DNA from 3 places in the Lysinibacillus sp. SGAir0095 genome. Region 1 is predicted to be linked to each of the others. Evidence: predicted binding sites of a transcription regulator. Region 1 holds the regulator's gene; each other region holds the start of a gene.
The links. Region 1 encodes LexA, which represses DNA repair genes until DNA is damaged. Its sites were predicted from a motif close to CGAACATATGTTCG; they were not measured.
Positions count from the first base shown of each region.

Region 1 (8,120 bases):
TCACCGTATTTGTCAACTCCAGCATAAGTAGGAACATGTCCATTTAGACAGAATTGTTCTTCCCCCTTATGGCAATTTTCACAATCTCCGCAAGAATCAACCATGCAGCCTACCCCAACACGGTCACCCACTTTATACTTAGTAACTTCTGCACCTACATCTGTTACAATCCCTGCAATCTCATGTCCAGGAACAAGAGGATAATTGACTGCCCCCCACTCACCATGAGCAGTATGAATATCGGAATGACAAATACCCGCATATTTAATTTCAATTAACACATCATGCAAATCTAAATCACGTCGTGTAATTTCGGCAGCTCGAAAAGTGTTATTTGGACCATCGATAGCACGTGCTTTAGCAGTTATCATTAAAAATCCCTCCAAAAATTTGATTTATTAAGAGAATAGATTTACTCGAGTCTGATGAAATGTAAAATTGAAATACCATTTACGTAAATTTCACTCCAGCTATCCTCTTGTAAAACTATGGTATTCCTTATAGTTAACTCTAGGTCAAGTGTTAGATTTATTTTAGGATTAATTGTTATATGAACGATACAAACCAACAGCTAAAATTTATATCATAATTAAATCGTACTATTTCCTACTTAACTATTAAGCGAACTTTGAATTTCAGTATATTAAGTGATAAACTTTCCCTAATCATAAAGAAAAAAATATAAGTATAAGAAAAGGTGATAAATGATGACTACATATTCTATTAGTGAAGTTGCAAAAGAATTAAATCTCACAGTATACACCTTGCGATACTACGACAAAGAAGGACTCATGCCGTTTGTAGAACGGACACCTAACGGAACAAGATTGTTCAAAGATTCTGATATTACATTTCTTAAAGTAATTCAATGCTTAAAATCAACTGGAATGCCTATTAAGGATATTCGAAATTTTATAGCATGGTGCTCTGCTGGAGACTCTACCCTACAGCAAAGATACGAAATGTTCATCGATCGAAAAGCGACTGTAGAAGCACAAATGGAGGAACTGAAAAGAACACTTGAGGTAATTGAACATAAAACGCTATATTACAAAACTGCATTGGAAGCAGGTACGGAAGACGTACTTATAGATAACAAAGTAGGAATTTAATATGACTTTCTGTTGTAAGTTTGCTGAGTTGTCGGGGTTCGGAAATATTGAATAAGTGGTGGGGCTAGTTACTAGTAAGCTAGCCCCAAAATTAGCAAAGACCGATTAGACAAGAGTTTAAACTTCAAGTTCTTCAATATATTCTATGTATCTTCGATGTACAGTTGCTTTGCTAACTTGAAAGCCTACCCCTCGTAAAGTTGAGGCGATTTCTTGGAACGTCAGTCCTTTTTCTCGAAGATTAACAATCTCCTCGATTGGAACTTCTATTCTCTCTCTTCCTTCATGATTATGCCGATTTTTAATATTTAACTCGGGACGATAGCCATTATCAACAGCACGTCTCATTCCCCTTTTTATTTTGGCATTGTGAATTTTTCGTTGATACTCTTCCACAATTGCTAAAATCTCTAGCAGCATCGTATCCATCTCATTTAGGCTTAACTGTCCTGCGTTATTTAAGGAATAAACTATTGTGCCATTTTTTTGTAGTAAATGCAGGACAGCCATTCGTGCATTACCACGTCCTAAACGCGTTTCGTCTTGCACAAATAATACTGGTACATTTTTCTCTTTTATAAAGTCTAGCATTTCCAGGAGGCCATCCCTTTCAACTTCATAGCCACTATGTTGATCCTGAAATATTTCTAATACTTGAAAATTCATTTCACTGGCATAGCGTCGCAGTTCTTCTTCTTGTCGAACAAGCGAAGTCTCTTGCGTATTTTTTTCTGTACTTACCCGTGTATAAATGACTGCAGTGTTCTGTTTACTCATGGATTTTTAATCGCTACCTCTACTGAATGAAGCTCTTCTTCACTCTTTAAATTTGCAATATAGATACTTTTTTCATTAATTGGAACCGTAATAGCATGTCCTGCAACAATATGTTCCCCAGTAAGTCCATTTTCAGTTTTTACTTGCTTGATCCACTCTTGTTTTGTCATTTTACCACGATATTGTTCTGCTAGCGTCCATAAAGTATCACCATGCTGAATTTCAATTTGTTCATATGTTGTATTGCCCTTATCAGTAATTAATAGAAATGCTCCCATCACAAAGAAAGCAACGAATAACACCACAATATAAGTATTTTTTTGTAACCAGTTCATAATTTAACCCTCTTTTCGAATATTTGTTCTCACGAATGTATGTTCTTACTTTAATACGAACGTTTGTTTTTGTCAACAACGTTTTCGAACCTATGTTTGCATTTTTGTTCTTTCACTGATATACTATATGTAACTAATAGAGATACATATTCACAAAAAGAGGTGATAGAGTTGAAAAAAATATCAAAAAGACAAGAAGATATTTTAACATTCATAAAAGAAGAGGTTCGCACAAAAGGTTATCCGCCTTCTGTTCGTGAAATCGGGGAAGCAGTAGGTCTTGCCTCAAGTTCAACTGTACATGGACATTTAGCTCGTTTAGAAAGCAAAGGCTTAATACGTCGAGATCCAACTAAACCACGTGCAATTGAAATTCTAGACCAAGAAGAAGTAACAGTTCAAAAGCAATCCGTTGTTCATGTTCCCTTAGTAGGGAAAGTTACAGCTGGTCTTCCAATCACTGCAATCGAAAATATAGAAGAATACTTCCCTCTTCCAGATGCTTACGGTACTAGTGAAGAAAACCTATTCATGCTAGAAGTAATGGGAGAATCAATGATTGAGGCCGGTATTTTGGATGGAGATTATGTCGTTGTTAAACAAACGAACACTGCAAATAACGGAGAAATTGTTGTAGCAATGACAGAAGATGATGAAGCAACAGTAAAACGTTTCTTCAAGGAAAAAACTCATTTCCGTCTACAACCTGAAAATTCAAGTATGGACCCAATCCTAGTAAATAAAGTATCAATTTTAGGTAAAGTAGTAGGCTTATATCGTAATATCCATTAAAAAAGGTTGTCTCGTTAGTCTATAGACTGTGAGACAACCTTTTTTAGTTTATTAGTTTATTAGTTGGAATTTATGTTCTCGCTTAGGATGGATGTGATTATTTAGTAATTGGTTTTGATTACTTGACTGGCTATATGGTCGCTTGATTTTTAATGTGATCACATAAATGCGATTATGGTCACTTAGTTAATTTAGGATTCCGGGCCCTATCCTCATTAACTACCATTCTTTACTTTACTTTTACATGCATCGATAAACGATTTGAATAGATTTTTTGCGGTCTCATCATCTGCTATGGCCATTTCTTCAGGATGCCATTGTACTCCTACACAGTAAGGGTAATCCTTCATTTCAATGGCTTCTATGATGCCGTCACTTGCTTTGGCTGTAATTTGGAAGATGTCTGGCACCTTTTTTAAGGCTTGGTGGTGGAATGAATTCACTGCAACTTTTTCTTTACCGATAATTTCATACAGCATACTGCCTTTCGTAATCTCGATATAATGTGAAGCTTCTCTTCTTAAAGCATTTTGTTGATGCAGGATTGGCGTTTCCTCATATTGCGAATTGATATCTTGGTAGAGGGTCCCACCCAAAGCTACATTTAATAACTGAATCCCTCGACAAATTCCGAAGATTGGAATTGTCTTCTTCAGTGCTGCTTCTGTTAGCTCAAGTTCGACTTCATCACGTTGTAGCATGATCTGGCCGATTTTGATATGTGGTTCCTCGTCAAAAAAATGAGGATGAACGTCCACCCCACCTGTTAATAGTAATCCATCTATCCCATCAAGCAATTGATCTGCATCACTTTCAACCCCAAATGGAATATTCACCGGAATTCCACCAGCTTGAATGATGGATTTCACATATGCTTCATTGATACAATATTGCCCGTTGTTCGTTGTCATTGTGACACCTATTATGGGTTTCATTCAAACACCTCCAAAAGCTCTCTAAATTAATAACTTGCTTTAGAATATTCTATGTAAATTTGTTTTTTCCTCTAATCGAAAGTTGTTTACTACTTAACTTTCATCGGGTTCGCATTTCTTCCCATTTCCAATCATTGTATGTGTAATAATCTTTAATGGAAATAGGCTCGTAGTTTATGCAAAAATCAAGTAAGTGATGTCTTCTTTTTTCAAGCTCTATACTAGAAGAAAAAATTGAACAAAGCTCGTTTTTATTATTAAACTCGAATCTCTCATGCAGAACACTTCATTATCGTGATCACCATATGGGTTGAAGTTACCAAATCTACACGTTTGGCAGGAGGCGATTCTAATCTTGTTTGGAAGCTCTCTTTGAAGATTCTTTATACCTAGCTCTGTAACACTTGACGGCTTTGAGATTAGAAGTTGGTTACCAATATACACTTCATATTGGATAGTTTTTAATTCATCATCCACTGTTTGTTCGTACGTGGGGATTGTTGAAAGCGTATCATTAATCAGATAGTTAACTAATAGTGTTTGATTTTTTAACAAGATTCTTTCAACTCCTTTTAATCACTCATACTAGTTTCAATGGTTATAAGATTTATGGCTAATAGAAATGCCTCAACTGTATTTAAACAATTGAGGCAACTTTAAGGTTTTATTTTATGAAAATAGATTCGCATACCAGTCTAGTATGATGTCGCCATAGAAATAAACAATGATGGCAGCTAGAGCGATGGAGGGGCCGAATGGAACTGGGGTTTTCCTTCCTTGGTTGCGTACCTTAAGAACGATAATACCGACAATCATGCCAATGAAGGCAGCCAGAAATAGTGTTAATAATGTATTTAAAGTTCCTAAGACAAGGCCAATAAGGAAGAAGAGCTTGATGTCTCCCCCACCCATGCCACCTTTAGATAGTACGGCAATGAGATATAGGATACCAAAGCCTACAACTGCTCCTAAAAGGCTATCCCACAATGGGTCGATTGGTGAAAAAATGCGTCCTAATGCTAATATCGGTAAGAAAAACAATAACACTTTATCAGGAATAAGCATATAAGCGAAGTCAGATACTACGATAATCATTAATAAGGAAATGAACAGAAGTGCCACGGCTGTTTCCATCGTTATGCCTAATTTCCAGACAGCTAATGCAAATAATATCCCCGTAACAAGTTCTGTAAGGATATAGATTGGTGAAACCTTCGCCCCACAAGTACGGCATTTCCCTCGTAAAAATATGTATGACAATACAGGAATTAGATCTTGTAGGGTTAAACGACGATTACAATTTGTGCAATGCGATGGTGGTGTAGCGATGGACTCTTTTTTGGGCACTCTTAGGCCGACTACATTAAAAAATGAGCCAAAGACAAGACCAAAGATAAATGCAAACACGGTATAAACTAATTCCACAGTATGCACCTCCTATAAATAGAAATGATCGGGACCCGTCAATTTACGAATCCCGATAGTTTGAATGTTTTGCCTGACACTTGCCAGGAATTCTTAAATAGACGAAGTAAAACTTTTTAAGATTCACCCTCATAGTAGAAAGTCGTTACCTGAATGGATGCACTCAGCGTTTCTGCTTCCTCTTCCATGAATTCGCCTTCTTCACCTGGAAGTGTATAGCTTATTGAGTCAATATGCATGATACGCTTTAGGTTTTCAATTTCCTCTATGAATTGCTGGATATTTTCATAAACGGAAGCCTCGATTGCCAGGTTGAATGTAATTAGTTTTAGTTCAGGCGGGATAGACTCGGCAGCAATTTCTGATACTGGAGTTTCAACCGTTTCGCCTGTTTCTTCTCCTTGAACTGCTTCTTCAGCTTCTTCAACTTCACCAGTTTCTTGTGTTTCGGTTCCATCTGTAGCTCCCTCTTCTTCTGGGACAGGCACAATGGCTGATTCTGATACGAGTGCATCGTAGCTATTAAAGCCAATGGAAGTAATACGAGTTTCGGTCACATACTCAATTTCTTCTAGATTTAATAAGAGCTGATCAATTTCACGAGATTTCGGTAGTTTTTGACGAATTTCAAAAACATTCGAAACCTCTGTAGCCGATTCTTCCTCAATTGAAGTGATTTGGCCTTGAAGTGCCGTGATTTCTGATTGCAATGAACTTATGGAGCCTTCAAGTGCCTCAACATTATCCTTTTTCGGCAACACGATATAATAATATATGGCAAATAATAATGCAGCTATTAATGCAACAAGTAATAGTAAAGAAGAATTTTTATTACCAGAGAGCTTCATTATTGAACACCTCCAGTAGCTAGATAGGTCTCATTGATTAAGAGCGTAATTTCCACCGATTGACGAGGTATCACGTCAAAATTTGTCTCATTCTCTGTTCCAAGCTCCTCACCTAGTCCAGAGTTTGTAATCGAAAGGACTTGTCCATCTGTAAAGTATGCGCTGTTAGATAACCTCGAAATATAAGTCGAAACATCACTTAAAGTTTCAAAATCAATTGAAATCGAAACACTATCAGGGTTAAAATTATAGTTTCGTAAATAGGAATTACTCGGTTGCAATCCCTGTATTTCGTTGATTAAAAGTGAAACCGGGTATGACACTGTCTCGATAAACTGTAAGGATTGTTCAAGAGAACCTTGATTATTAGGTTGCAAATTAGCTGTGTCCCCTAGTAATTGATCACGCTGTGCAATTAAGTTCGTTTCTTCTTTTTGTAGTTCAGCTATTTCGGCCCGTGCACTAAAATATTGCCAGACTAAAAGTGACAATAATAATAAAGTGATAATGCCCAACAAGATATAAAGCAATCTTGATCCTTGCTGTTTTCTTTCATGATTGGGTATGAGGTTAATATCTGGTATCATGACTGAATCTCCTTTAACGCCAACCCAAGCAGTGATGCGTGCTTTGCTTTAAATCCTGGGTAGTTCTTATCTATTAGTGAATCATCAACCATCTTTACCGTAACAGGTAAAGTATCCTGTATATAGTTGTAGACATTCTCGATAAGTGGATTATCTCCCATGACAATAATTTCATCAACGGATTTTTCTCCCTTATGCAGAGAGAAACGGAAGAAATTCATAATACGATCAAGCTCAAGCACTTGGTCCATAATTGTCATTCGATAGTCTTCTAAGTCCCCATCATATGTAAATTCAAGCTCGTTTTCATTAAGAGGCTTCGCATGCCACTGCGAAATCGTCGTTGGAATTTGCTGAAAACGCAAGAAATCAACATGGCCATTCGAATAAATACAAATCGATAACTCATTCACAAGCCAATTGGCAATCAAATACGTTTTTTCATTATCAATTATTTGCAGCTTCTCAAGTAAGCGTAAATTACATAACGCACGGATGTCAGCAGCTTGTGGGTCCATATTAATGTCTAAGAACAGGTTAATATATTTATTTACTTCCTCAGAGGCAGCCGCAAACATCATAGCATGTCCATCCCCTTCTGTTGGATCATAGACATCAATCAGGGGATCTTGGAAGGGTAAATGAATACTGTGGCCAAGCTCCATTTGAACATATTCTTTTAGTTTATTTACTTCAACATCACGTGGATGCTCAAAGGATTTTAATAAAACAGTTGGATCGGGAACGAAAAATCGAACGTGCTGATTTTTTCCACCCCATCTAGTTGCATTCTCTTTAAAAATCTCAAATAAAGCCATCTCATCTTTTAAAGTGGCTTCATCAATCACATCATGAGGCAATGCAGCTTCAAACACCTCTGCCTGGGACAAATCGGGGCCCTTGGAAACAAGTGCGCGAAGGACATAATCATTAATTTCGATGGAAACATGGGAATTCTTATTCTTTCTATTGAACATGCGCAGGGCTCCTTTAATACATATTTTGAAGAATATTTCGGTGAAGTTAATTGCCTAATGAGACAACTAACATAGGAGTTAGTTGTCTTTTAGAGAATTAATTAACCACCTGCAGGAGCTGTTTGTGCTCCATTGATAGTAATAACTCCTTTTGATACAGTTGCACCAGATAATTGAGTGAGAGTTGCATCAGTAAAGGTATTACCTAAAGCTCCAGTAACAGGACTAGAAACAGTAAATGTAATTGTATTTGGAGTCCCTTTTTTGACGGAAACGTTAGTAATTTTCCCTGTATTTTCAAGGTATCCTCCATTAGTTAATTCAGCTTGTGT
Region 1 is NZ_CP028083.1:1,536,615-1,544,734, reverse strand. It holds gene C1N55_RS07615 (NAD(P)-dependent alcohol dehydrogenase) at 1-371, opposite strand, end outside; gene C1N55_RS07610 (MerR family transcriptional regulator) at 708-1,112, shown strand; gene C1N55_RS07605 (YneB family resolvase-like protein) at 1,230-1,889, opposite strand; gene C1N55_RS20760 (cell division suppressor protein YneA) at 1,886-2,224, opposite strand; gene lexA (transcriptional repressor LexA) at 2,396-3,016, shown strand; gene C1N55_RS07590 (gamma-glutamyl-gamma-aminobutyrate hydrolase family protein) at 3,232-3,951, opposite strand; gene C1N55_RS07585 (prepilin peptidase) at 4,621-5,376, opposite strand; gene pilO (type 4a pilus biogenesis protein PilO) at 5,493-6,224, opposite strand; gene C1N55_RS07575 (malate synthase) at 6,224-6,811, opposite strand; gene pilM (type IV pilus biogenesis protein PilM) at 6,808-7,788, opposite strand; gene C1N55_RS07565 (prepilin-type N-terminal cleavage/methylation domain-containing protein) at 7,890-8,120, opposite strand, start outside.

Region 2 (8,120 bases), 230 kb from region 1:
ACTTTTAAGGGACAATACATATCGGTTTAACGATTAAAATAAGCCAAGTGCATGTCCATCTTCAGTTACATCCATACGAAGAGCAGCTGGTTCCTTTGGTAAGCCTGGCATTGTCATGATGTCGCCTGTTAAACAAACGAGGAATCCTGCACCTAACTTAGGAATAACTTCTCGCACAGTAATTCTAAAACCTTCTGGTCGACCTAATTGTTTTGGGTCATCCGATAATGAATATTGCGTTTTAGCCATACAAATAGGGAGATCATCCCATTCCAATTGCTCTATTTGGGCAATTTGTTTTTTCGCTTTTTCTGTAAATTGGACACCTTCGCCACCGTATACTTTTTGAACAACTGTATTGATTTTTTGTTTAATTGACGCATTCGTTTTATAAAGAGGCGTAAAATGATGTGGTTCTTGAAGCACTTCAAGTACTTGCTCAGCAAGTTCAAGTCCACCCTTGCCGCCTTCTTCCCATACATTCGTAAGTGCTATACGGACACCGTTTGCATGAGCCCAATTTAAAATTGTATAAATTTCAGCTTCTGAATCCGTGATAAATCGATTTAATGCTACAACGGGTTCAATACCAAATTGACGAATCGTATCAATATGCTTTTCTAAGTTCGGAATTCCACTATTTAAAGCCGCTACATTTTCTTTTGAAAGCTCGTTTTTTGAAATTCCTCCATGCATCTTTAAAGCGCGAATCGTTGTGACAACAACTACAGCATCCGGAGCAAAACCACCTTGGCGTGCCTTGATATTCATAAATTTCTCTGCACCCAAATCTGCTCCAAAACCAGCTTCTGTCACGACAATATCAGCAAGCTTCCGTGCAGTTTGCGTGGCAATAATCGAATTACACCCATGTGCAATATTAGCAAACGGACCACCATGCACCAGTGCTGGAGTACCCTCTATCGTTTGAACTAAATTCGGTTTAAACGCATCTTTTAACAATAGGGTTAAAGCTCCTTCAACTCCCAAATCACGTACAAATACAGGTTCTTTCATATAAGTGTATCCGATGACAATATTAGCTAGGCGTTCCTTTAAATTTTCTAAGCTTGTTGCTAGGCAAAAGATGGCCATAATTTCAGACGCTACCGTAATATCAAAGCCATCTTCACGTGGCACACCTTGCACTGGACCACCTAACCCCACAACGATGTTACGCAAGGCACGGTCGTTTATGTCTAATACCCTCTTCCAAGTAATTCGTCTTGGATCAATTTGAAGCTCGTTTCCTTGATGTATATGATTATCAATGAGAGCAGCTAGGGCATTATTTGCAGTCGTTATACTGTGCAAGTCTCCCGTAAAATGTAGATTGATATCTTCCATCGGTACAACTTGTGAGTAGCCGCCACCGGTTGCACCACCCTTGATCCCCATTACCGGCCCTAGCGAAGGTTCTCGTAATGCTACGATTACTTTCTGCTGTAATTGCTTTAAAGCATCTGAAAGGCCAACAGTAATTGTCGACTTTCCTTCACCTGCTGGGGTTGGACTTGTTGCTGTAACAAGAACTACTTTCCCATTTGTACTTCCTGAAATTTTCGTACTATCAATTTTTGCTTTATATTTGCCGTATTGTTCGATTGCATCGAGTGGGATTTGAGCAGACTGTGCAATCTCCGTTATCGGCTTCATCTTCGTTTGACTTGCAATTTGTAAATCAGATAATGGTTTTGTTGTTGTCATATTCTCTGCCTACTTTCTCTCTATGTCTAGATTAATTATAAACTTATTATGACAAACAAAAAGGACAAGTTATCTAGATAAAATGTCAAAATGTTGACACTATTATAACAATCATGTATATTTTAATTCGGAATAGCTTCATATTAATACATGCCGAACTACGAAATAGGAGGAGAACGCCTCTATGCACCAAGGAAAAGTGAAATGGTTCAATAATGAAAAGGGCTATGGTTTCATTGAATGCAACGATGGTGAAGACGTTTTCGTTCACTTCACTGGCATACAAGAAGAAGGATTTAGAACGTTAGATGAGGGACAACCTGTGTCGTTTGATATTGTAGAAGGAAATCGCGGTCCCCAAGCCTCAAATGTTGTAAAACTATAAGTTGGTGCCAGTCAGACATACAAGTAAGACTGGTTTTTTTATTTTTAAAACATTACTACTTAAAATGAAGTATCGATTAATCGATACTTCATTTTTATATGAGAGAAATAGTATGAAGAATCAATGACTACAGCACGAAATAAATTGGTGGATTTTTCTACTCAAGAAGTGGAACATAACCAACCTTTTCAACAAGTTCTTGTCCTTCTGGGGATAAGATCCAGTCAATCAGTTTTTCTACGTTTTGGTTTTCTGTTCCAGCTGTAACAATGTAGAATTCCGAAGCAATTGGATAACTATTATTTCGGATATTCGCTTTTGTAGGAGGAACCCCATCAATCTCAAGTAATTTTATTTTGTTATTTTGGACCATTCCAGTCGAGTAAAAACGAAAAGTATAGCCTATAGCATTTTTATAGTTTTTATATTGTGATACTTCGCTTATAATGCCTCCCATCCCAGTTGCAACATCTTCAGTCGGTGCTTCCATTATTGGCGTTTCTTCCATAAATGCTTGCAAGGCAGACTGGGAACCACTATCTTCAGGTCGCTGAAATGCACGAATACTGTCATTTCCTCCCCCAACTTCTTCCCAATTGGTGATTTCTCCAGAATAAATACCTTTTAACTGTTCACTTGATAAGCCATTAATGTCATTCTTTTTATTCACAAAGAATACAAAGGCTTCTCTTCCAATTGGAGTTAATTTTAAATCTAGTCCAAGCCCCTCTGCACGGTTTAGTTGTGCCTTCGAGGGTGCCGCTGCGAAAATCATATCAACATTTCCTTCGAATAAATTCGTATAGGCATTTGGAGTTGTGCTCACAATCACTTCACTATTATGTAAATCATATTCTTTATCTGGATAAGTAGCTTGAACAACTGATGAGTATAAAGGATATAATGCGGTTGCCCCATCAATTCTAGGCAGGTTTTCTTTAATTTGTAATGAAGATGGTTCGCTTAAAGTGGCAAGCTTAGTGTTGTTTGAAAAAGGCATGTATTCATAAATATCCACCTCAGAATCTACGGTACCCAATTGGTTTTTATACCCTTCCTGTATAGGCTTTATAAATCCCAGTCCTAAGGCTATAAATGCGATTGTAAAAAATACTACTTTCCCTTTTTTCATTTTAAACAATTGGAATAAATTATAGATAAAGGTTAAAAACAATAGAATTGCTACTGCGAGTATAAGCCCAATATATTGAATTTCCCCCATAATCAAAGTGTACATTGCAGCTATACCTGTAAAAAATGTAATGCCAATAAATATAAAAATAGACATAAATATTAGCTCCAAAACTGATCGCTTTTGCACGTTTCAAACCTCCTTCCATCTACTTACTTCGATTTATATGAGGGAAATTCCTTTTTTACAATAACTCTTAATTTGAAATGTCCTTTTAACCTTCTTCAATTTCATATTTTCAATTATTTAAACAGAGTACGTATCTTATTCATGAAGAACTCATAAATTTGATATAGGCATTGGAAAGTTAAAATATTTTAACTTTTCCTCCTACTATACATAAGAGGGGAACTTATTTGAGATCAAAAAAGCTCTATAAAATTTATATTTACGACCTACTTCAAAAAATTCCATGGATTATTGCAGGTGCTTTTATGGCTGCTATTAGTCTCGAAGTAATTCTAATTCCGAATGGGTTGATTGATGGAGGAATAACTGGTGTATCGATGATGCTCTCGGAAGTACTTGGGTTATCATTAAGTGCTCTTCTATTTATACTGAATATCCCTTTTATTTTGCTAGGCTATATTCACTTAGGAAAGCGCTTCGCTTTCTGTACCATGTTAGGAATCGTTGCATTAACTGTCTCAACTGGAATTTTGGACGTATTTCCACCCTTCCTATATGGAAATTCTATATTATTGATTTTCATAGGTGCTATTCTACTTGGGATGGGCATTGGTATTGTCCTTCGGAACGGTGGAGCATTGGATGGGACTGACGTGCTAGCAATTCTAATTTCCAGTAGAACTTCTTATTCAGTTGGCGAATCTATTTTTATCATAAATATCTTTATATTTATTTTTGCTTTTCTTCTATTCGGATTGATGGGTGCGATCATTTCGATCATTACATATTTTATTGCAACAATCGTTGTCGATGTGGTTAGGACCTAGATACTATAATTCATAAAGAAATTAGAGATTATGCTGGGAATGCCTTCTTTTTAGGGATTTCTGCAATTCATTCTTTCCTTTTAAAGTTAGTAGATGTAATGCAAATTTAATTTCTTCTTGGGATTTCTTTTCAAGAATAGGCAATATTTCTGCCATTAACTTTTTCCGTTCCACCTCAGAAAGGCGGTCATTTTTTTCATCATTATTCATGGTGACACTTCCCCAGAAACTTCTTTTATTAACAAGTTAATTTTTCGCTCTACTTGCTCTTTCAGTATTTCACCATGGTACTTTAAGGGTATGATTTTCCCCCGATAATTGAAGCTGTATAGACATTCATTTTGATTAAAACATTGATACTTTTCATAGGTTACACCCTTTTTATATAGTAATTTTGATACTTTATTAAATTCCTCTTTCAACATTTCTAACTGCTGTGTACAAAAAGATAAATATGGTCGTTTCACTTTAAATGATTCAAATAATTTCTGGTCGTGTTTGACGGACTTAATCGCTAACTCTAAAATGACATACAAATGGATCATTGGTTTTATTTCATTCGGTAAATCCATTTCGATCACTCACTTTCCCCAACAACTAGTTAATTTAAATTCATTATACGAACATTTGTTCTTAATTTCAAGAGCAATCATAAAAAAAGAACATGCTCTGAGAAAATACTCAAACCATGTTCTTATACTAGCGTTTATTTATTGAAGAGATATTTCGCTCCCTCTAACACTACTTCTAGTTTTTCCATTCCACCATGAATGGAAATTTGAGAGATTTTATTTTCCCCTGCAGATTTTTTAAAGGTTAATATACAGTTCGGGGTTTTTACCATTTTTGCAATGTCTGTACCTTCTACCTCAAAATCAAAAGCTCTTCCCCACTCCGTTGCAATCGTTAAATCTTCAACCTCAAATTCGATTGCTTTGATCTGTAGGTTACCAAGTGGATGAGGTTTAATTGTACCTGACTCAGTAAGATCTTTTAAGCGCTCATTGTCATTTCCTTCCCATTGAATGATGAATGGGAATTCAAGACTTTGACCTTGTTTTCCAAAGTGAAGCAGCTTCCATTTCAAAACAGAACCGTCTGGTCGTGTTCTGGAAAAATTATCTGGTCCATATACTTCATAGCCTAATGAGCTTAGTTTTTCTGCATCCTCTTCAATCGAAGTTGATCGCATAGCTAAACGAACTACTCCATTTTGAAATTGTTTCAATTTATATGTTTCATGTAAAGTGAAAGGTTTGGAAGCTGCTTCTTCAAATAAAGCCTCGTTGAAAATCCCGATAAATTCGATATAAGATAAGCCAAAGTAACATAATGAGTTATATGTTCCCCACATTTCATGCTTACCACCATTAACAGTATGTAACCCAATTTCTCTGGTTTTTTCTACAAGTTGTTCGGGTTTTTCCACAAAATGAACAAGATGATCAAATAAATACAATGAATCTTCTCCTCCCTCTATCGTTTATTGCTAAATTTAGCTTGTGCTGACTGCGGCATCCCAGTCTTTGCTGACATCTATCCAAAGAACGGCTCCCGAATATTGTTCTAGCTCATCACAAGTTAATTTTATAGCGGAATTGACGCTTCCACAGGCTGGAAAAACAGTTTTAAAGCGTTTCATGGAAATATCTAAATATACCTTTAAATCTTTTGCTAAACCAAATGGACAAACCCCTCCGATGACATGCCCAGTTTGCTCTACTACTTCCTCTGCCATCAACATTTTTGCTTTTACATCAAACTGAGAACGGAATTTTTTATTATCAATTTTAGCATCTCCTGCTGTTACAACTAAAAATGCGTGACCTTCCTTATCTTTAAAGGACAGGGTTTTCGCTATTTTTGCAGGAATTACATTAAGAGCATTAGCTGCTTGTTCAACTGTAGCACTAATTTGGTCAAATTCTAATATATCTTGTTCACGATTAAATTTTTTCAAATGTTCTTTTACACTTTGCAATGACATACCCTTCCAATCCTTCCATTCTATTTACATTTCATTATACACAGAAAAAAAAGTATAAAGTAAGAATCCTGTTATTCTATAGAAAAAAGACTGGAGGAATCCAGTCTTTTCAACTCTTATCTGCTCGCTAATATCTCTACTAACTTACTTGCTGTTTTTTCTTTTCCTTCTACTTTCAAAACCTCACCATCCTGAGCAACGATGAAATGCGGCTCGTCCATTCCATAAAGCGATTTCGAGCTGTTGGCAACCATTAGCTCAGCCTTTGATGATTCCATACGTAATTTAGCTCGACTAATTAGATAATCAACATCTTCTGTCGCTTCCAATTTAAAACCAATTAGTGTTGTATGAGGTGACCATCCTTTAATCTGGCCTAATATTTTCGGTGCTTTTTTAAAATGAATGACAGGGGGCTCATCTGAAGGCATTTTCCCTTTTTCCTCCAAAAGATTACCTGATTGATCGTATACCTTATCAATAATCCAATCGGATCCTGCAGCCGCCATGATGAGATAGTCGACAAATTCATTTTGGACGATCGACTGTATTTTAGCCCCCAAATCTTCAATACCCTCAAACATCACTAATCGCATTTCATCTGCGTTTTGTGGAAGTTTGGCAAAATAGCCATGTAAATATATCACTTCTGCCCCAGCAGCTAATGCAGCCTCTCCAAGAAAGCAACCCATCGCTCCTTTAGATAAATTCGTATGGCCACGCACATTATCCCATTTTTCTAATGTACCACCACTTGTAATTAAAACCTTTTTGCCATTTAATGTATTCATTCTAATCACCTATTTTAATCGATATTTGAATATCACCATTATATATTAAGAATTACCAATAAAGTTATTATTAAGGTTAAAAAAGTATAGAAGTAGCAAATCTCTTACTAATAGATTTCCAATAGAATACCTCTATTTCACTTTCTAATATAAAATAATTCTATTAAATTTGCATTTTCAATTCTATTTACGATTTTCGAAACATATAAAATAAATATATTTCCGATATTTCTAATAGTTTAAAATAAACTATTATTTTTCATCGGAAAATAAAGTCGTTATTATTATAATTGGATAGTAATATCGAATTAGCTTATTCATTTAAACATTCATCTAGAATTAATGAAAAGGAAGTGTTGTTCATGGTAGGACGCAATGACCCATGCCCATGTGGAAGTGGGAAAAAATACAAAAAATGTTGTGAAGGAAGGCAGCAAGTTACGACTGAAAAAGTATTTTTAGACGAAATCGAACTTGTCCTTCAAACATTTTATAACGTATACCCTGAAAAGAAAGATATTAAAGATTATATCAATCTAGTAAACGAATGGTTACCTAAACTAGAATCCCACTTACAACGTGAATTAATCGAAGCGGTTGCACTTGATGACTTCTTCTTCCATAAACGGTCTGATATCTGGGAAAACTATTTAAAGCGAACAATGAAAAAAATGATACGTCCGAAAATGGTGGATCTCTTAAATAGCTGGAACCAACCAACATTATTTGTCGGGGAAGTTTCTGAAATTGGGGAAAACTACTTTAAAGCAGTCCATACTTTAACTAAGGAAGAACTTTTTATTCGTCGAGAATCAAACCGCGTAATTCCTGAAGGTATGCAAGTATTTTCTTTCTTGCTTCCTGATGGCTCTGAAAAAGCAAATCATTATTTGGCAGTCTCTACATTAATTTTCTTCCCAACAAATTACAAGCAAGCATTTGAAAATTTTGCTAGTCAATTTACTTCTGCAAATAGCTCAGTTGAACAATATTTACAAGACAATCATTTAAATTTCTGGATTGGCTTAGTAGATTCAGGCTATAGTGGGGAAGAATATACATCATTTGAGATTGAGGTAGTGGATCTTGCAAAGCAATTCTT
Region 2 is NZ_CP028083.1:1,763,643-1,771,762, reverse strand. It holds gene C1N55_RS08655 (formate--tetrahydrofolate ligase) at 34-1,707, opposite strand; gene C1N55_RS08650 (cold-shock protein) at 1,892-2,092, shown strand; gene C1N55_RS08645 (PstS family phosphate ABC transporter substrate-binding protein) at 2,250-3,413, opposite strand; gene C1N55_RS08640 (YitT family protein) at 3,641-4,240, shown strand; gene C1N55_RS08635 (hypothetical protein) at 4,262-4,450, opposite strand; gene C1N55_RS08630 (YhjD family protein) at 4,447-4,821, opposite strand; gene C1N55_RS08625 (VOC family protein) at 4,947-5,699, opposite strand; gene C1N55_RS08620 (YbaK/EbsC family protein) at 5,736-6,227, opposite strand; gene C1N55_RS08615 (phosphopantothenoylcysteine decarboxylase domain-containing protein) at 6,344-7,018, opposite strand; gene C1N55_RS08610 (YecA family protein) at 7,381-8,120, shown strand, end outside.
Region 2: the regulator LexA is predicted to act here: its motif matches at 4,861-4,874, upstream of C1N55_RS08630 (YhjD family protein).

Region 3 (8,120 bases), 570 kb from region 1:
CCATCACGGGCATCAGGTAAAGCACGATCCTGAATGATGTACTTACTATAACGACCGAACCGATCGCCCATCACTTCTTCTAACGGTAACTCTTGATAACGTTCGGGTGTCGTCATACTTCTAAGTCCTCCTCATGTTGGATGAAATCACTATCTAGGATATTTAAGTCATCCTCCATACCAAAATCTACATTGGATTCAATCCATTTACGTCTAGGTTCTACCTTATCACCCATCAGTGTTGTAACGCGACGCTCTGCACGTGCTCCATCTTCAATTGTTACACGGATTAACGTTCTTGTTTCTGGGTTCATTGTAGTATCCCATAATTGATCGGCATTCATTTCTCCTAATCCTTTATATCGTTGGAGCATATACCCTTTTCCAACCTTTTGGATAGCCGATTGCAGTTCCTTTTCTGTCCAAGCATATTCAATCACTTCTTTTTTACCAGCACCTCTAGAAACCTTGTAAAGTGGCGGTAATGCAATATAAACTTTCCCTGCGTCAATTAAAGGTCTCATATATTTATAGAAGAAAGTTAATAGTAATACTTGAATATGGGCACCATCCGTATCGGCATCGGTCATAATAATCACTTTGTTGTATGCGGAATCATCTATATTAAAATCCGCTCCTACTCCAGCACCAATCGTATGAATAATTGTTGAGATTTCTTCATTTTTCATGATATCTGCTAGCTTAGCTTTTTCTGTATTAATTACTTTACCGCGCAGTGGTAAAATCGCTTGGAAAGTACGGTCACGTCCTTGTTTAGCAGAACCGCCAGCAGAATCACCCTCTACTAGGTATAATTCATTTCGAGCGGCATTTTTAGACTGGGCAGGAGTTAACTTCCCAGAAAGTAGTGTACTTGATTTTTTCTTCTTCCCGCTACGAGCATCCTCTCTTGCTTTACGAGCGGCTTCACGAGCTTGCTGAGCACGGATTGCCTTTCGAACAAGAGAAGCAGACAACTCAGCATTTTCTTCTAATACATAAAGCATTTGCTCTTGTACCACACTCTCAACTGCAGAACGAGCTTCAGTTGTTCCAAGTTTACTTTTTGTTTGTCCTTCAAATTGTAGAAGATGCTCAGGAATACGAACAGAAACAATTGCCGAAAGACCTTCTCGAATATCCGTTCCCTCTAGGTTTTTATCTTTTTCCTTTAGAAGGCCGACTTTGCGGGCGTATTCATTAAACACTTTTGTCATGGCAGATTTTGCACCAGTTTCATGTGTTCCACCATCACGAGTACGCACGTTATTGACAAAGGAAAGAATCGTTTCTGAATAGCCATCATTAAATTGAAATGCAAACTCAACCTCAATGCCTTCCTGAGAACCTTCTACATATTTAACAGGGTGAAGAACATCTTTTTCCTCATTTAAGTAAGTAACAAATGCTTCAATACCGCTCTCATAATGAAAAATATCAGTCTGTCCATCACCACGTTCATCAATTAATTCAATTTTTAACCCTTTTAATAAAAAGGCAGATTCACGCAGACGTTCAGCTAATATGTCGTAATTAAATTTAGTAACAGAGAAAATATCTTTGTCTGGAAGGAAATGAACGTTTGTTCCTGTTTCTTTTGTAGTTCCAATCACTTCAAGAGTTGTAACCGGTTTCCCACCATGCTCGAAGCGTTGGCGATAGATTTGTCCATCACGATAAATGGTAACTTCTAAATATTTGGAAAGTGCATTCACAACGGAAGAGCCTACACCATGTAAACCACCACTTGTTTTATAGCCACCTTGTCCAAATTTTCCTCCAGCATGAAGGATTGTAAAAATGACTTCAGGAGTTGGTTTCCCCATTTTGTGCATCCCAGTAGGCATTCCTCGACCATAATCTCGAACGCTTACAGATCCATCCTCATGAATTTTTACGATGATATGTGATCCAAATCCACCAAGAGCTTCATCTACCGCATTATCCACTATTTCATAAACTAAGTGATGAAGACCTCGACTGTCTGTGGAGCCAATATACATTCCTGGTCGCTTTCGAACCGCTTCTAAACCTTCTAATACTTGAATGGCATCGTCATCATATGCGATCCCTGGCTGATTTATTGCCAAATCAAATCCCCCTCCAAAAATACAAACATCCGTTCTATCTCTATATCAATCGTAATGATTATAGTAATTTCTGTCAATATTTCAATAACAGAAATAAGCTTTCTTATTGTATCAAACTCATGTGGCTCTATACAAATAGAAGTTTAGTTAATCAAATTCGCCTTGGTTTTAAGGCCAGACTTCACCAGAACTCGTTCGAGTAAAATCATTTTTGAAAATCTGTACCATCAACCGGAGACTTAGCCTCACGCAGGTTAATTTTATACCCTCTTTTTTTAATTTCTTATTCACAGCAATTATATAAGTACTTACTATTCCCGTGAAGTTAATTTTTACTAATTATACCTGTTAATTTAAAAACATATTGTACATTTATTCACGATAATTTTCACTTTTTCCTTCAACTTCATTCATTTTCTTTAAAAAAACTTTGTTATGATAGTATCACCATCAAGAATTGTATAAAATGCTACACAAGAAGTGACACTTAATGAAGGTCTTCTAATTTGTTGGTTAAATCATCTAAATACAAATACATCTTCCTCAAATGGTTAAAAAGGTGGTATATTGTTATTACAAGTATTAGTACCAACTATTAATTTTTTGAAAGGAACATTCTATGGTTAATGCAATTATTCTTATTTGTGCAGCATATTTAATCGGCTCTATTCCTTCTGGTCTTTGGATTGGCAAGATATTCTATAAAACTGATATTCGAGAGCATGGCAGTGGAAATTTAGGTGGGACAAACTCATTTCGCGTACTCGGAAAGAAAGCCGGCCTAATCGTTACGATACTCGACATCTTAAAAGGGACAGCAGCAACATTATTGCCACTACTACCCCTTTTCACTGAAACAACTATCCATCCTCTGATTTTAGGAGCTATAGCAGTTGTTGGACATATGTTCCCAATCTTTGCTGGATTCCGAGGAGGTAAGGCTGTAGCAACTTCTGGCGGTGTATTATTAGGCTATGCTTGGCCACTATTTCTTTTATTGGTCGCAGGATTCTTTGTAGCATTAAAACTAACGAAAATAGTTAGTTTGTCATCGATGATTGTTTCAGTCGTTGCTTTGATTTATAGTATTATTTATGTAATTGTCACAGGTGATGTAGCCTTATTAATTTTAATTTTACTATTAACGGCATTCATTTTCTATCGCCATCGTGCAAATCTAAAACGTATAAAAGATGGAACTGAACCAAAAGTGAAATGGATGTAAAGAATGGTCTGAAGGGAAGTTTATGGAATGAACATTAAAGTTACCAAGGAAGCATTGCGTTGGTTTAAAGAAGAAATGGAAGTATCACCAGGCGACATGATTCGTTTCTACGCACGATATGGTGGTGCCTCTCCCTTCCACGAAGGATTTTCACTAGGTATGAATCGTGAAGAGCCACATGATATAGGGGTAAAAGAAACAATTGAAGGTGTTCATTTCTATATAGAAAAAGACGATCTTTGGTTCTTTAATGAACATGATTTACTGGTAGATGTAAATATAGAAACAGAAGAACTTAAATATGACTATTTAAAGTGATATCAAGAGCGGGAAGTAACCTAATGAGGACTTCTCGCTTTTTTATTTTAATAAAGGTTTTTAAGTAATTAGAATCGAATAGTAATAGCTAAATAAGAATTTAAATGAGGTCTTAATATGGAATATTATAAATCAATCCGTATATTTGTTGGCTCTAAACCGTTAATTTTACCTGGCTCTGTTGTCATCATTGTAAATAATCAAAAGGAAATTCTTTTGCAACAACGCCCTAATGGCAGCTGGGGTTTACCTGGAGGTTTGATGGATTTAGGTGAAAGCTACGAGGAAGTAGCTTGTAGAGAGGTTTTTGAAGAAACAGGATTAATCATTCAAGATTTGAAATTGTTAGGGGTCTTTTCAGGAAAAGATTACTACTGCAAAATCGAAAATGGCGATGAATTTTATTCGGTCACAGCCGTTTTTCTTACTAAATCCGTTAGTGGTGATTTAAGGCTCAATCAAGAATCAAAGGAATTAAAGTACTTTTCACCACTTCGGCTTCCAGAAAATATAAAACATGAGTACAAAGGATTTATTACACCCTATATCGAAGAAATCGTCTCCTGATTTCTCCATCATAAAACGAGTTGACTCTCATGCTATCAACTCGTTTTAACTAACTGATTCAATTAGACGCCAACTGTTTTTTCAATGCGGAATTCATCCCACTAGCAGCAGCAATAGATTTCGTATCAATTTGAATCTCTCCTGGTTTACTTGCTTTTCCGATTAAGTAACTTTCCAGTGTCATTCCAAAAAAGTCACAAATGTATTGAAACTGTTGTATCATCGGAAGTGCCTTAATAGATGGCCGATCTCCTCCTACGGCAATTACATATGCACTTTTCTTCGCTAATTCTTCTCTAAAGTTAGGACGGTCTTTATCTCGTAAAGTTTGAGACCACCGATCAATAAACAGCTTCATTGTCCCACTCATACTATACCAATAGACTGGGGTAGAGAAAATAAGTATGTCATGCTGAAGTACCTTATCAATAACTACATTATAATCATCTAGAACCTCTTGAAAACCCGCCTCTGAATGCCGTTCATCCTTGATGGGTAAGATATTATATTCTCTTAGATATATTCTTTCAACTGTTAAACCATTTATAACTTGCTCGGTTAGCCATTCCGTATTCCCATTTTCCCTTGTACTTCCATAAATAACCGCAATTGACATGCCTTGATTCGCTCCTTTCCAACCAACATATTCATTTTCAACATATGAAAGAACCCTAATACGATCTCTAACCGTGACTAAGCATTTAATCCCTGTAAAGAAACAGTAGCATGTATACGATGAAATGTGAACAGAAAAATATTGTTCAAAACCTAGTAAGAGGTTTTGCTATGAAGTATTAAAAATTATTCTAGCAGGTAGTGGTTTTTAGGAAGTCAGATTGCGTTTCAATCCGCTTTTAAAGGATATGATGTTGCAGTGAATGATATTAATGATGAAGGTATCGATGTTTAAAAAAATCAATTTTCATGCCAAGATTGATTGAACCTTATTCTCCTATATATTAAGCAACAATACTCCCCTATTTATTTTATGATGATCTTATCCCTAACCTATCCCATTTCTTAAAACAAGATTGCAAGGTTTTCTTCTGTTTTTCTATTTAGAACATATAATAAAACATATTTTACTAGACATTAAGCAAGAAGTTAAACTCCATCGATTGATTTAAAGTAAATTAAGGAGTGTGTGATAAATGACTAATGGTTGGACTAAAAGAGAGATTCGTGATCTAACAGGAAAAGTAGCAATTGTTACAGGAGGGAATAGTGGAATCGGTTACGAAACAAGCTTAGCCTTAGCAGAAAATTACGCTACTGTAGTTCTTGCTGTCCGTAATATCAATAAAGGACTTGAAGCTGTAGATAAAATTAAGAAAGAATTTCCTAATGCAGATATTCACGTAATGAAATTAGACTTAAATGAATTAGAAAGTGTAAGGGAGTTTGCAGAAGAATTTAGAAAAAAATTTCGTTCTTTATCTATATTGATCAACAATGCTGGCGTACTAATGCCTCCTCGTAAAGAGACAAAGGATGGTTTTGAATCTCAGTTTGGGATAAACTATCTTGGGCATTTTGCATTAACCGGTTTATTACTAGATTTAATCATTAAAACGCCAGATTCAAGAGTTATTTCCATTGGTAGTATTTCGGCACACAATATTAAGCCTGAATTTAAAGAATTTTTGGGAGCAAAAAAGAAAACAAACACCAGAAAATGCTATGCTCAGAGTAAACTCGCTTGTATGTATTTTGCTAAGGAACTTCAGTATCACTTTCGTGCGCGTAATATCGATTCAATGAGTATTGCCTGTCATCCTGGCATTGCTCAAACCTATATTTTTGGGAAGGGCTCTCGGAAACTTAAAACTCGTTTAACCCGCGCTTCGTTAAAAGTTATTGGACAAAGCGCTGAAGCTGCTGCTTATCCAATTTTGTATGCAGCTACAGAATATTCGATGCGTGGTGGCGAATATATTGGCCCTGACGGACGAAAAGGAATCAAAGGCTTTCCAACAGAACTTGAGATTTTAAATGAACAGTTTGTTGAAAATGTATCCAATAATTTATGGGTACTATCTGAAAAGCTAACAGGTGTCACATATAAGTTTTGAAATGAACAATCCCCCCTGCCACTAAAGAGGGGATTGATTATTATTAATGACGTTCGAATACAACACGACCAGCTACGACCGTTTTAACTGCCTTTGCATTCAGCATATCTTCTGATGAACCTTCAAATAGATCGCGATCAAAAATTGTAAAATCAGCATCGTAACCTGGGCGTATTAATCCTCGACTATCCTCTTTTCCAATGGCTTGAGCACTACCATATGTGTAGGCTAGGATGGCTTCATAACGCGTAAGCTTCTCATTCGGAAGATAGCCATCGTGAGGATCAAAAGGTTTTTTACGTTCTACTGCAGCATAAATTGAAATTAATGGATCGATATCTTCAATAGGAGCATCGGTTCCAGCAGAACACATAATCCCTCTGTCCAACATTTTTTTCCATGCATAAGCATACTCTAGACGCTTCTCACCAAGCCTATCAGCAACCCATGGGAAATCGGATGGCACAAAGGCTGGTTGTATATCAATGACAGCCGATAATTTTGTTATACGTTCTAATAACTCCTCATTCAACACACAGCAATGGATTAAACGATCACGCTTTCCAGCTGGTACTGGATATTTTTCAATTGCAGCGATGACCTGCTGTGCAGCCGCATCACCAATGATATGGACTGCAATCGCCTCGTTGTACGAACGAGCTAATTTCACCAGTTCTACTAATTGTTCATCTGTATGAATGAATAGACCTTTATTTTCAGGATTATCAGTATAAGGTTCGATCAAAGCAGCCGTAGCTCCACCCAATGAACCATCTGCAAAAATCTTCATGGCACCTGGTTCGATAAATGGTTCATCAAATGAAAGGTTTGCTTTCATCATTTCTTCAAAAACAGTATGATGTCGCAATAAATTTACGCGGAAGTGATGCTTCTCTCCTATCACTCTTTCATAAGCAGACAACGGATTGGTATATTTACCAAAATAACTCATATCTTCAGTATGGCCGCCTGTTAACCCTTTCGACAACATATCATCAATTGAACGATTTAAAGCATCCACTAAATCTTGTATGTACGCTTCGCCCTCACGTGGAATGGCATTCTTCACTAAATTACAGGCTTGTTCATATAACAATCCATTTAGCTTTCCTTCAGAATCTCGACCAATTTTGCCACCAGCAGGTGAAATGCTGTTTTCATGAATATCTCCAGCTATTAGGGCAGCTGTATTTCCTAATACTACATGATGACATACTCGAGTCAAAAGAATTGGCCCTGTTCGTAAGGCATCTAGCTCTTGAATCGTTGGAATTCGCTTGTCGATAAAATTATTTTCATTCCATCCTTCTCCGTATAGCCATTTATCTGCTGGTAAATCTTTTGCAGCTTCACGTACGAATGCAAGCATTTCATCTGCTGAAGTAGCTTTTGACAAATCTAATCGAATTAGCTTTTCACCGTGGAATAGAATATGAAGATGACTATCAACTAAACCCGGGTACATTGAAGCACCATTCAAATTGGAAAAAGTATCTGCTTTGGATTCTAGTTCTTCAAAGGTCCCTACTTCTAAAATTTTTCCATTCTCCACTAATACTGCTTCGACTTTTTCATGTTCGGAAGCCATCGTATAGATTGGCCCACCATGCCACAACTCTTTCATCTTATCAATTCCTTTCATAATTTTTTGTTCCAACATTTAGTTATAAATACTAGATTTTCTACTAATCTCATTATGCTATTTAACTTCAAAATCCTCAAGTAAAGGAAGTCCTTCCAAAAAAAAAGACACGTGAATCGTGTCTTAGTGCAAATGACTTAGTTCATTTTTTAGAATTTGTTCATATTCCTTTGATGTCTTGATTTGAATCGTAATCGAACCTTTTTG
Region 3 is NZ_CP028083.1:2,103,255-2,111,374, forward strand. It holds gene parC (DNA topoisomerase IV subunit A) at 1-116, opposite strand, end outside; gene parE (DNA topoisomerase IV subunit B) at 113-2,089, opposite strand; gene plsY (glycerol-3-phosphate 1-O-acyltransferase PlsY) at 2,709-3,314, shown strand; gene C1N55_RS10360 (HesB/YadR/YfhF family protein) at 3,342-3,632, shown strand; gene C1N55_RS10365 (NUDIX hydrolase) at 3,750-4,199, shown strand; gene C1N55_RS10370 (flavodoxin family protein) at 4,258-4,815, opposite strand; partial or broken gene C1N55_RS21025 (3-hydroxyacyl-CoA dehydrogenase) at 5,000-5,100, shown strand; gene C1N55_RS10375 (oxidoreductase) at 5,351-6,271, shown strand; gene C1N55_RS10380 (amidohydrolase) at 6,315-7,895, opposite strand; gene C1N55_RS10385 (VanW family protein) at 8,037-8,120, opposite strand, start outside.
Region 3: the regulator LexA is predicted to act here: its motif matches at 2,112-2,125, upstream of parE (DNA topoisomerase IV subunit B).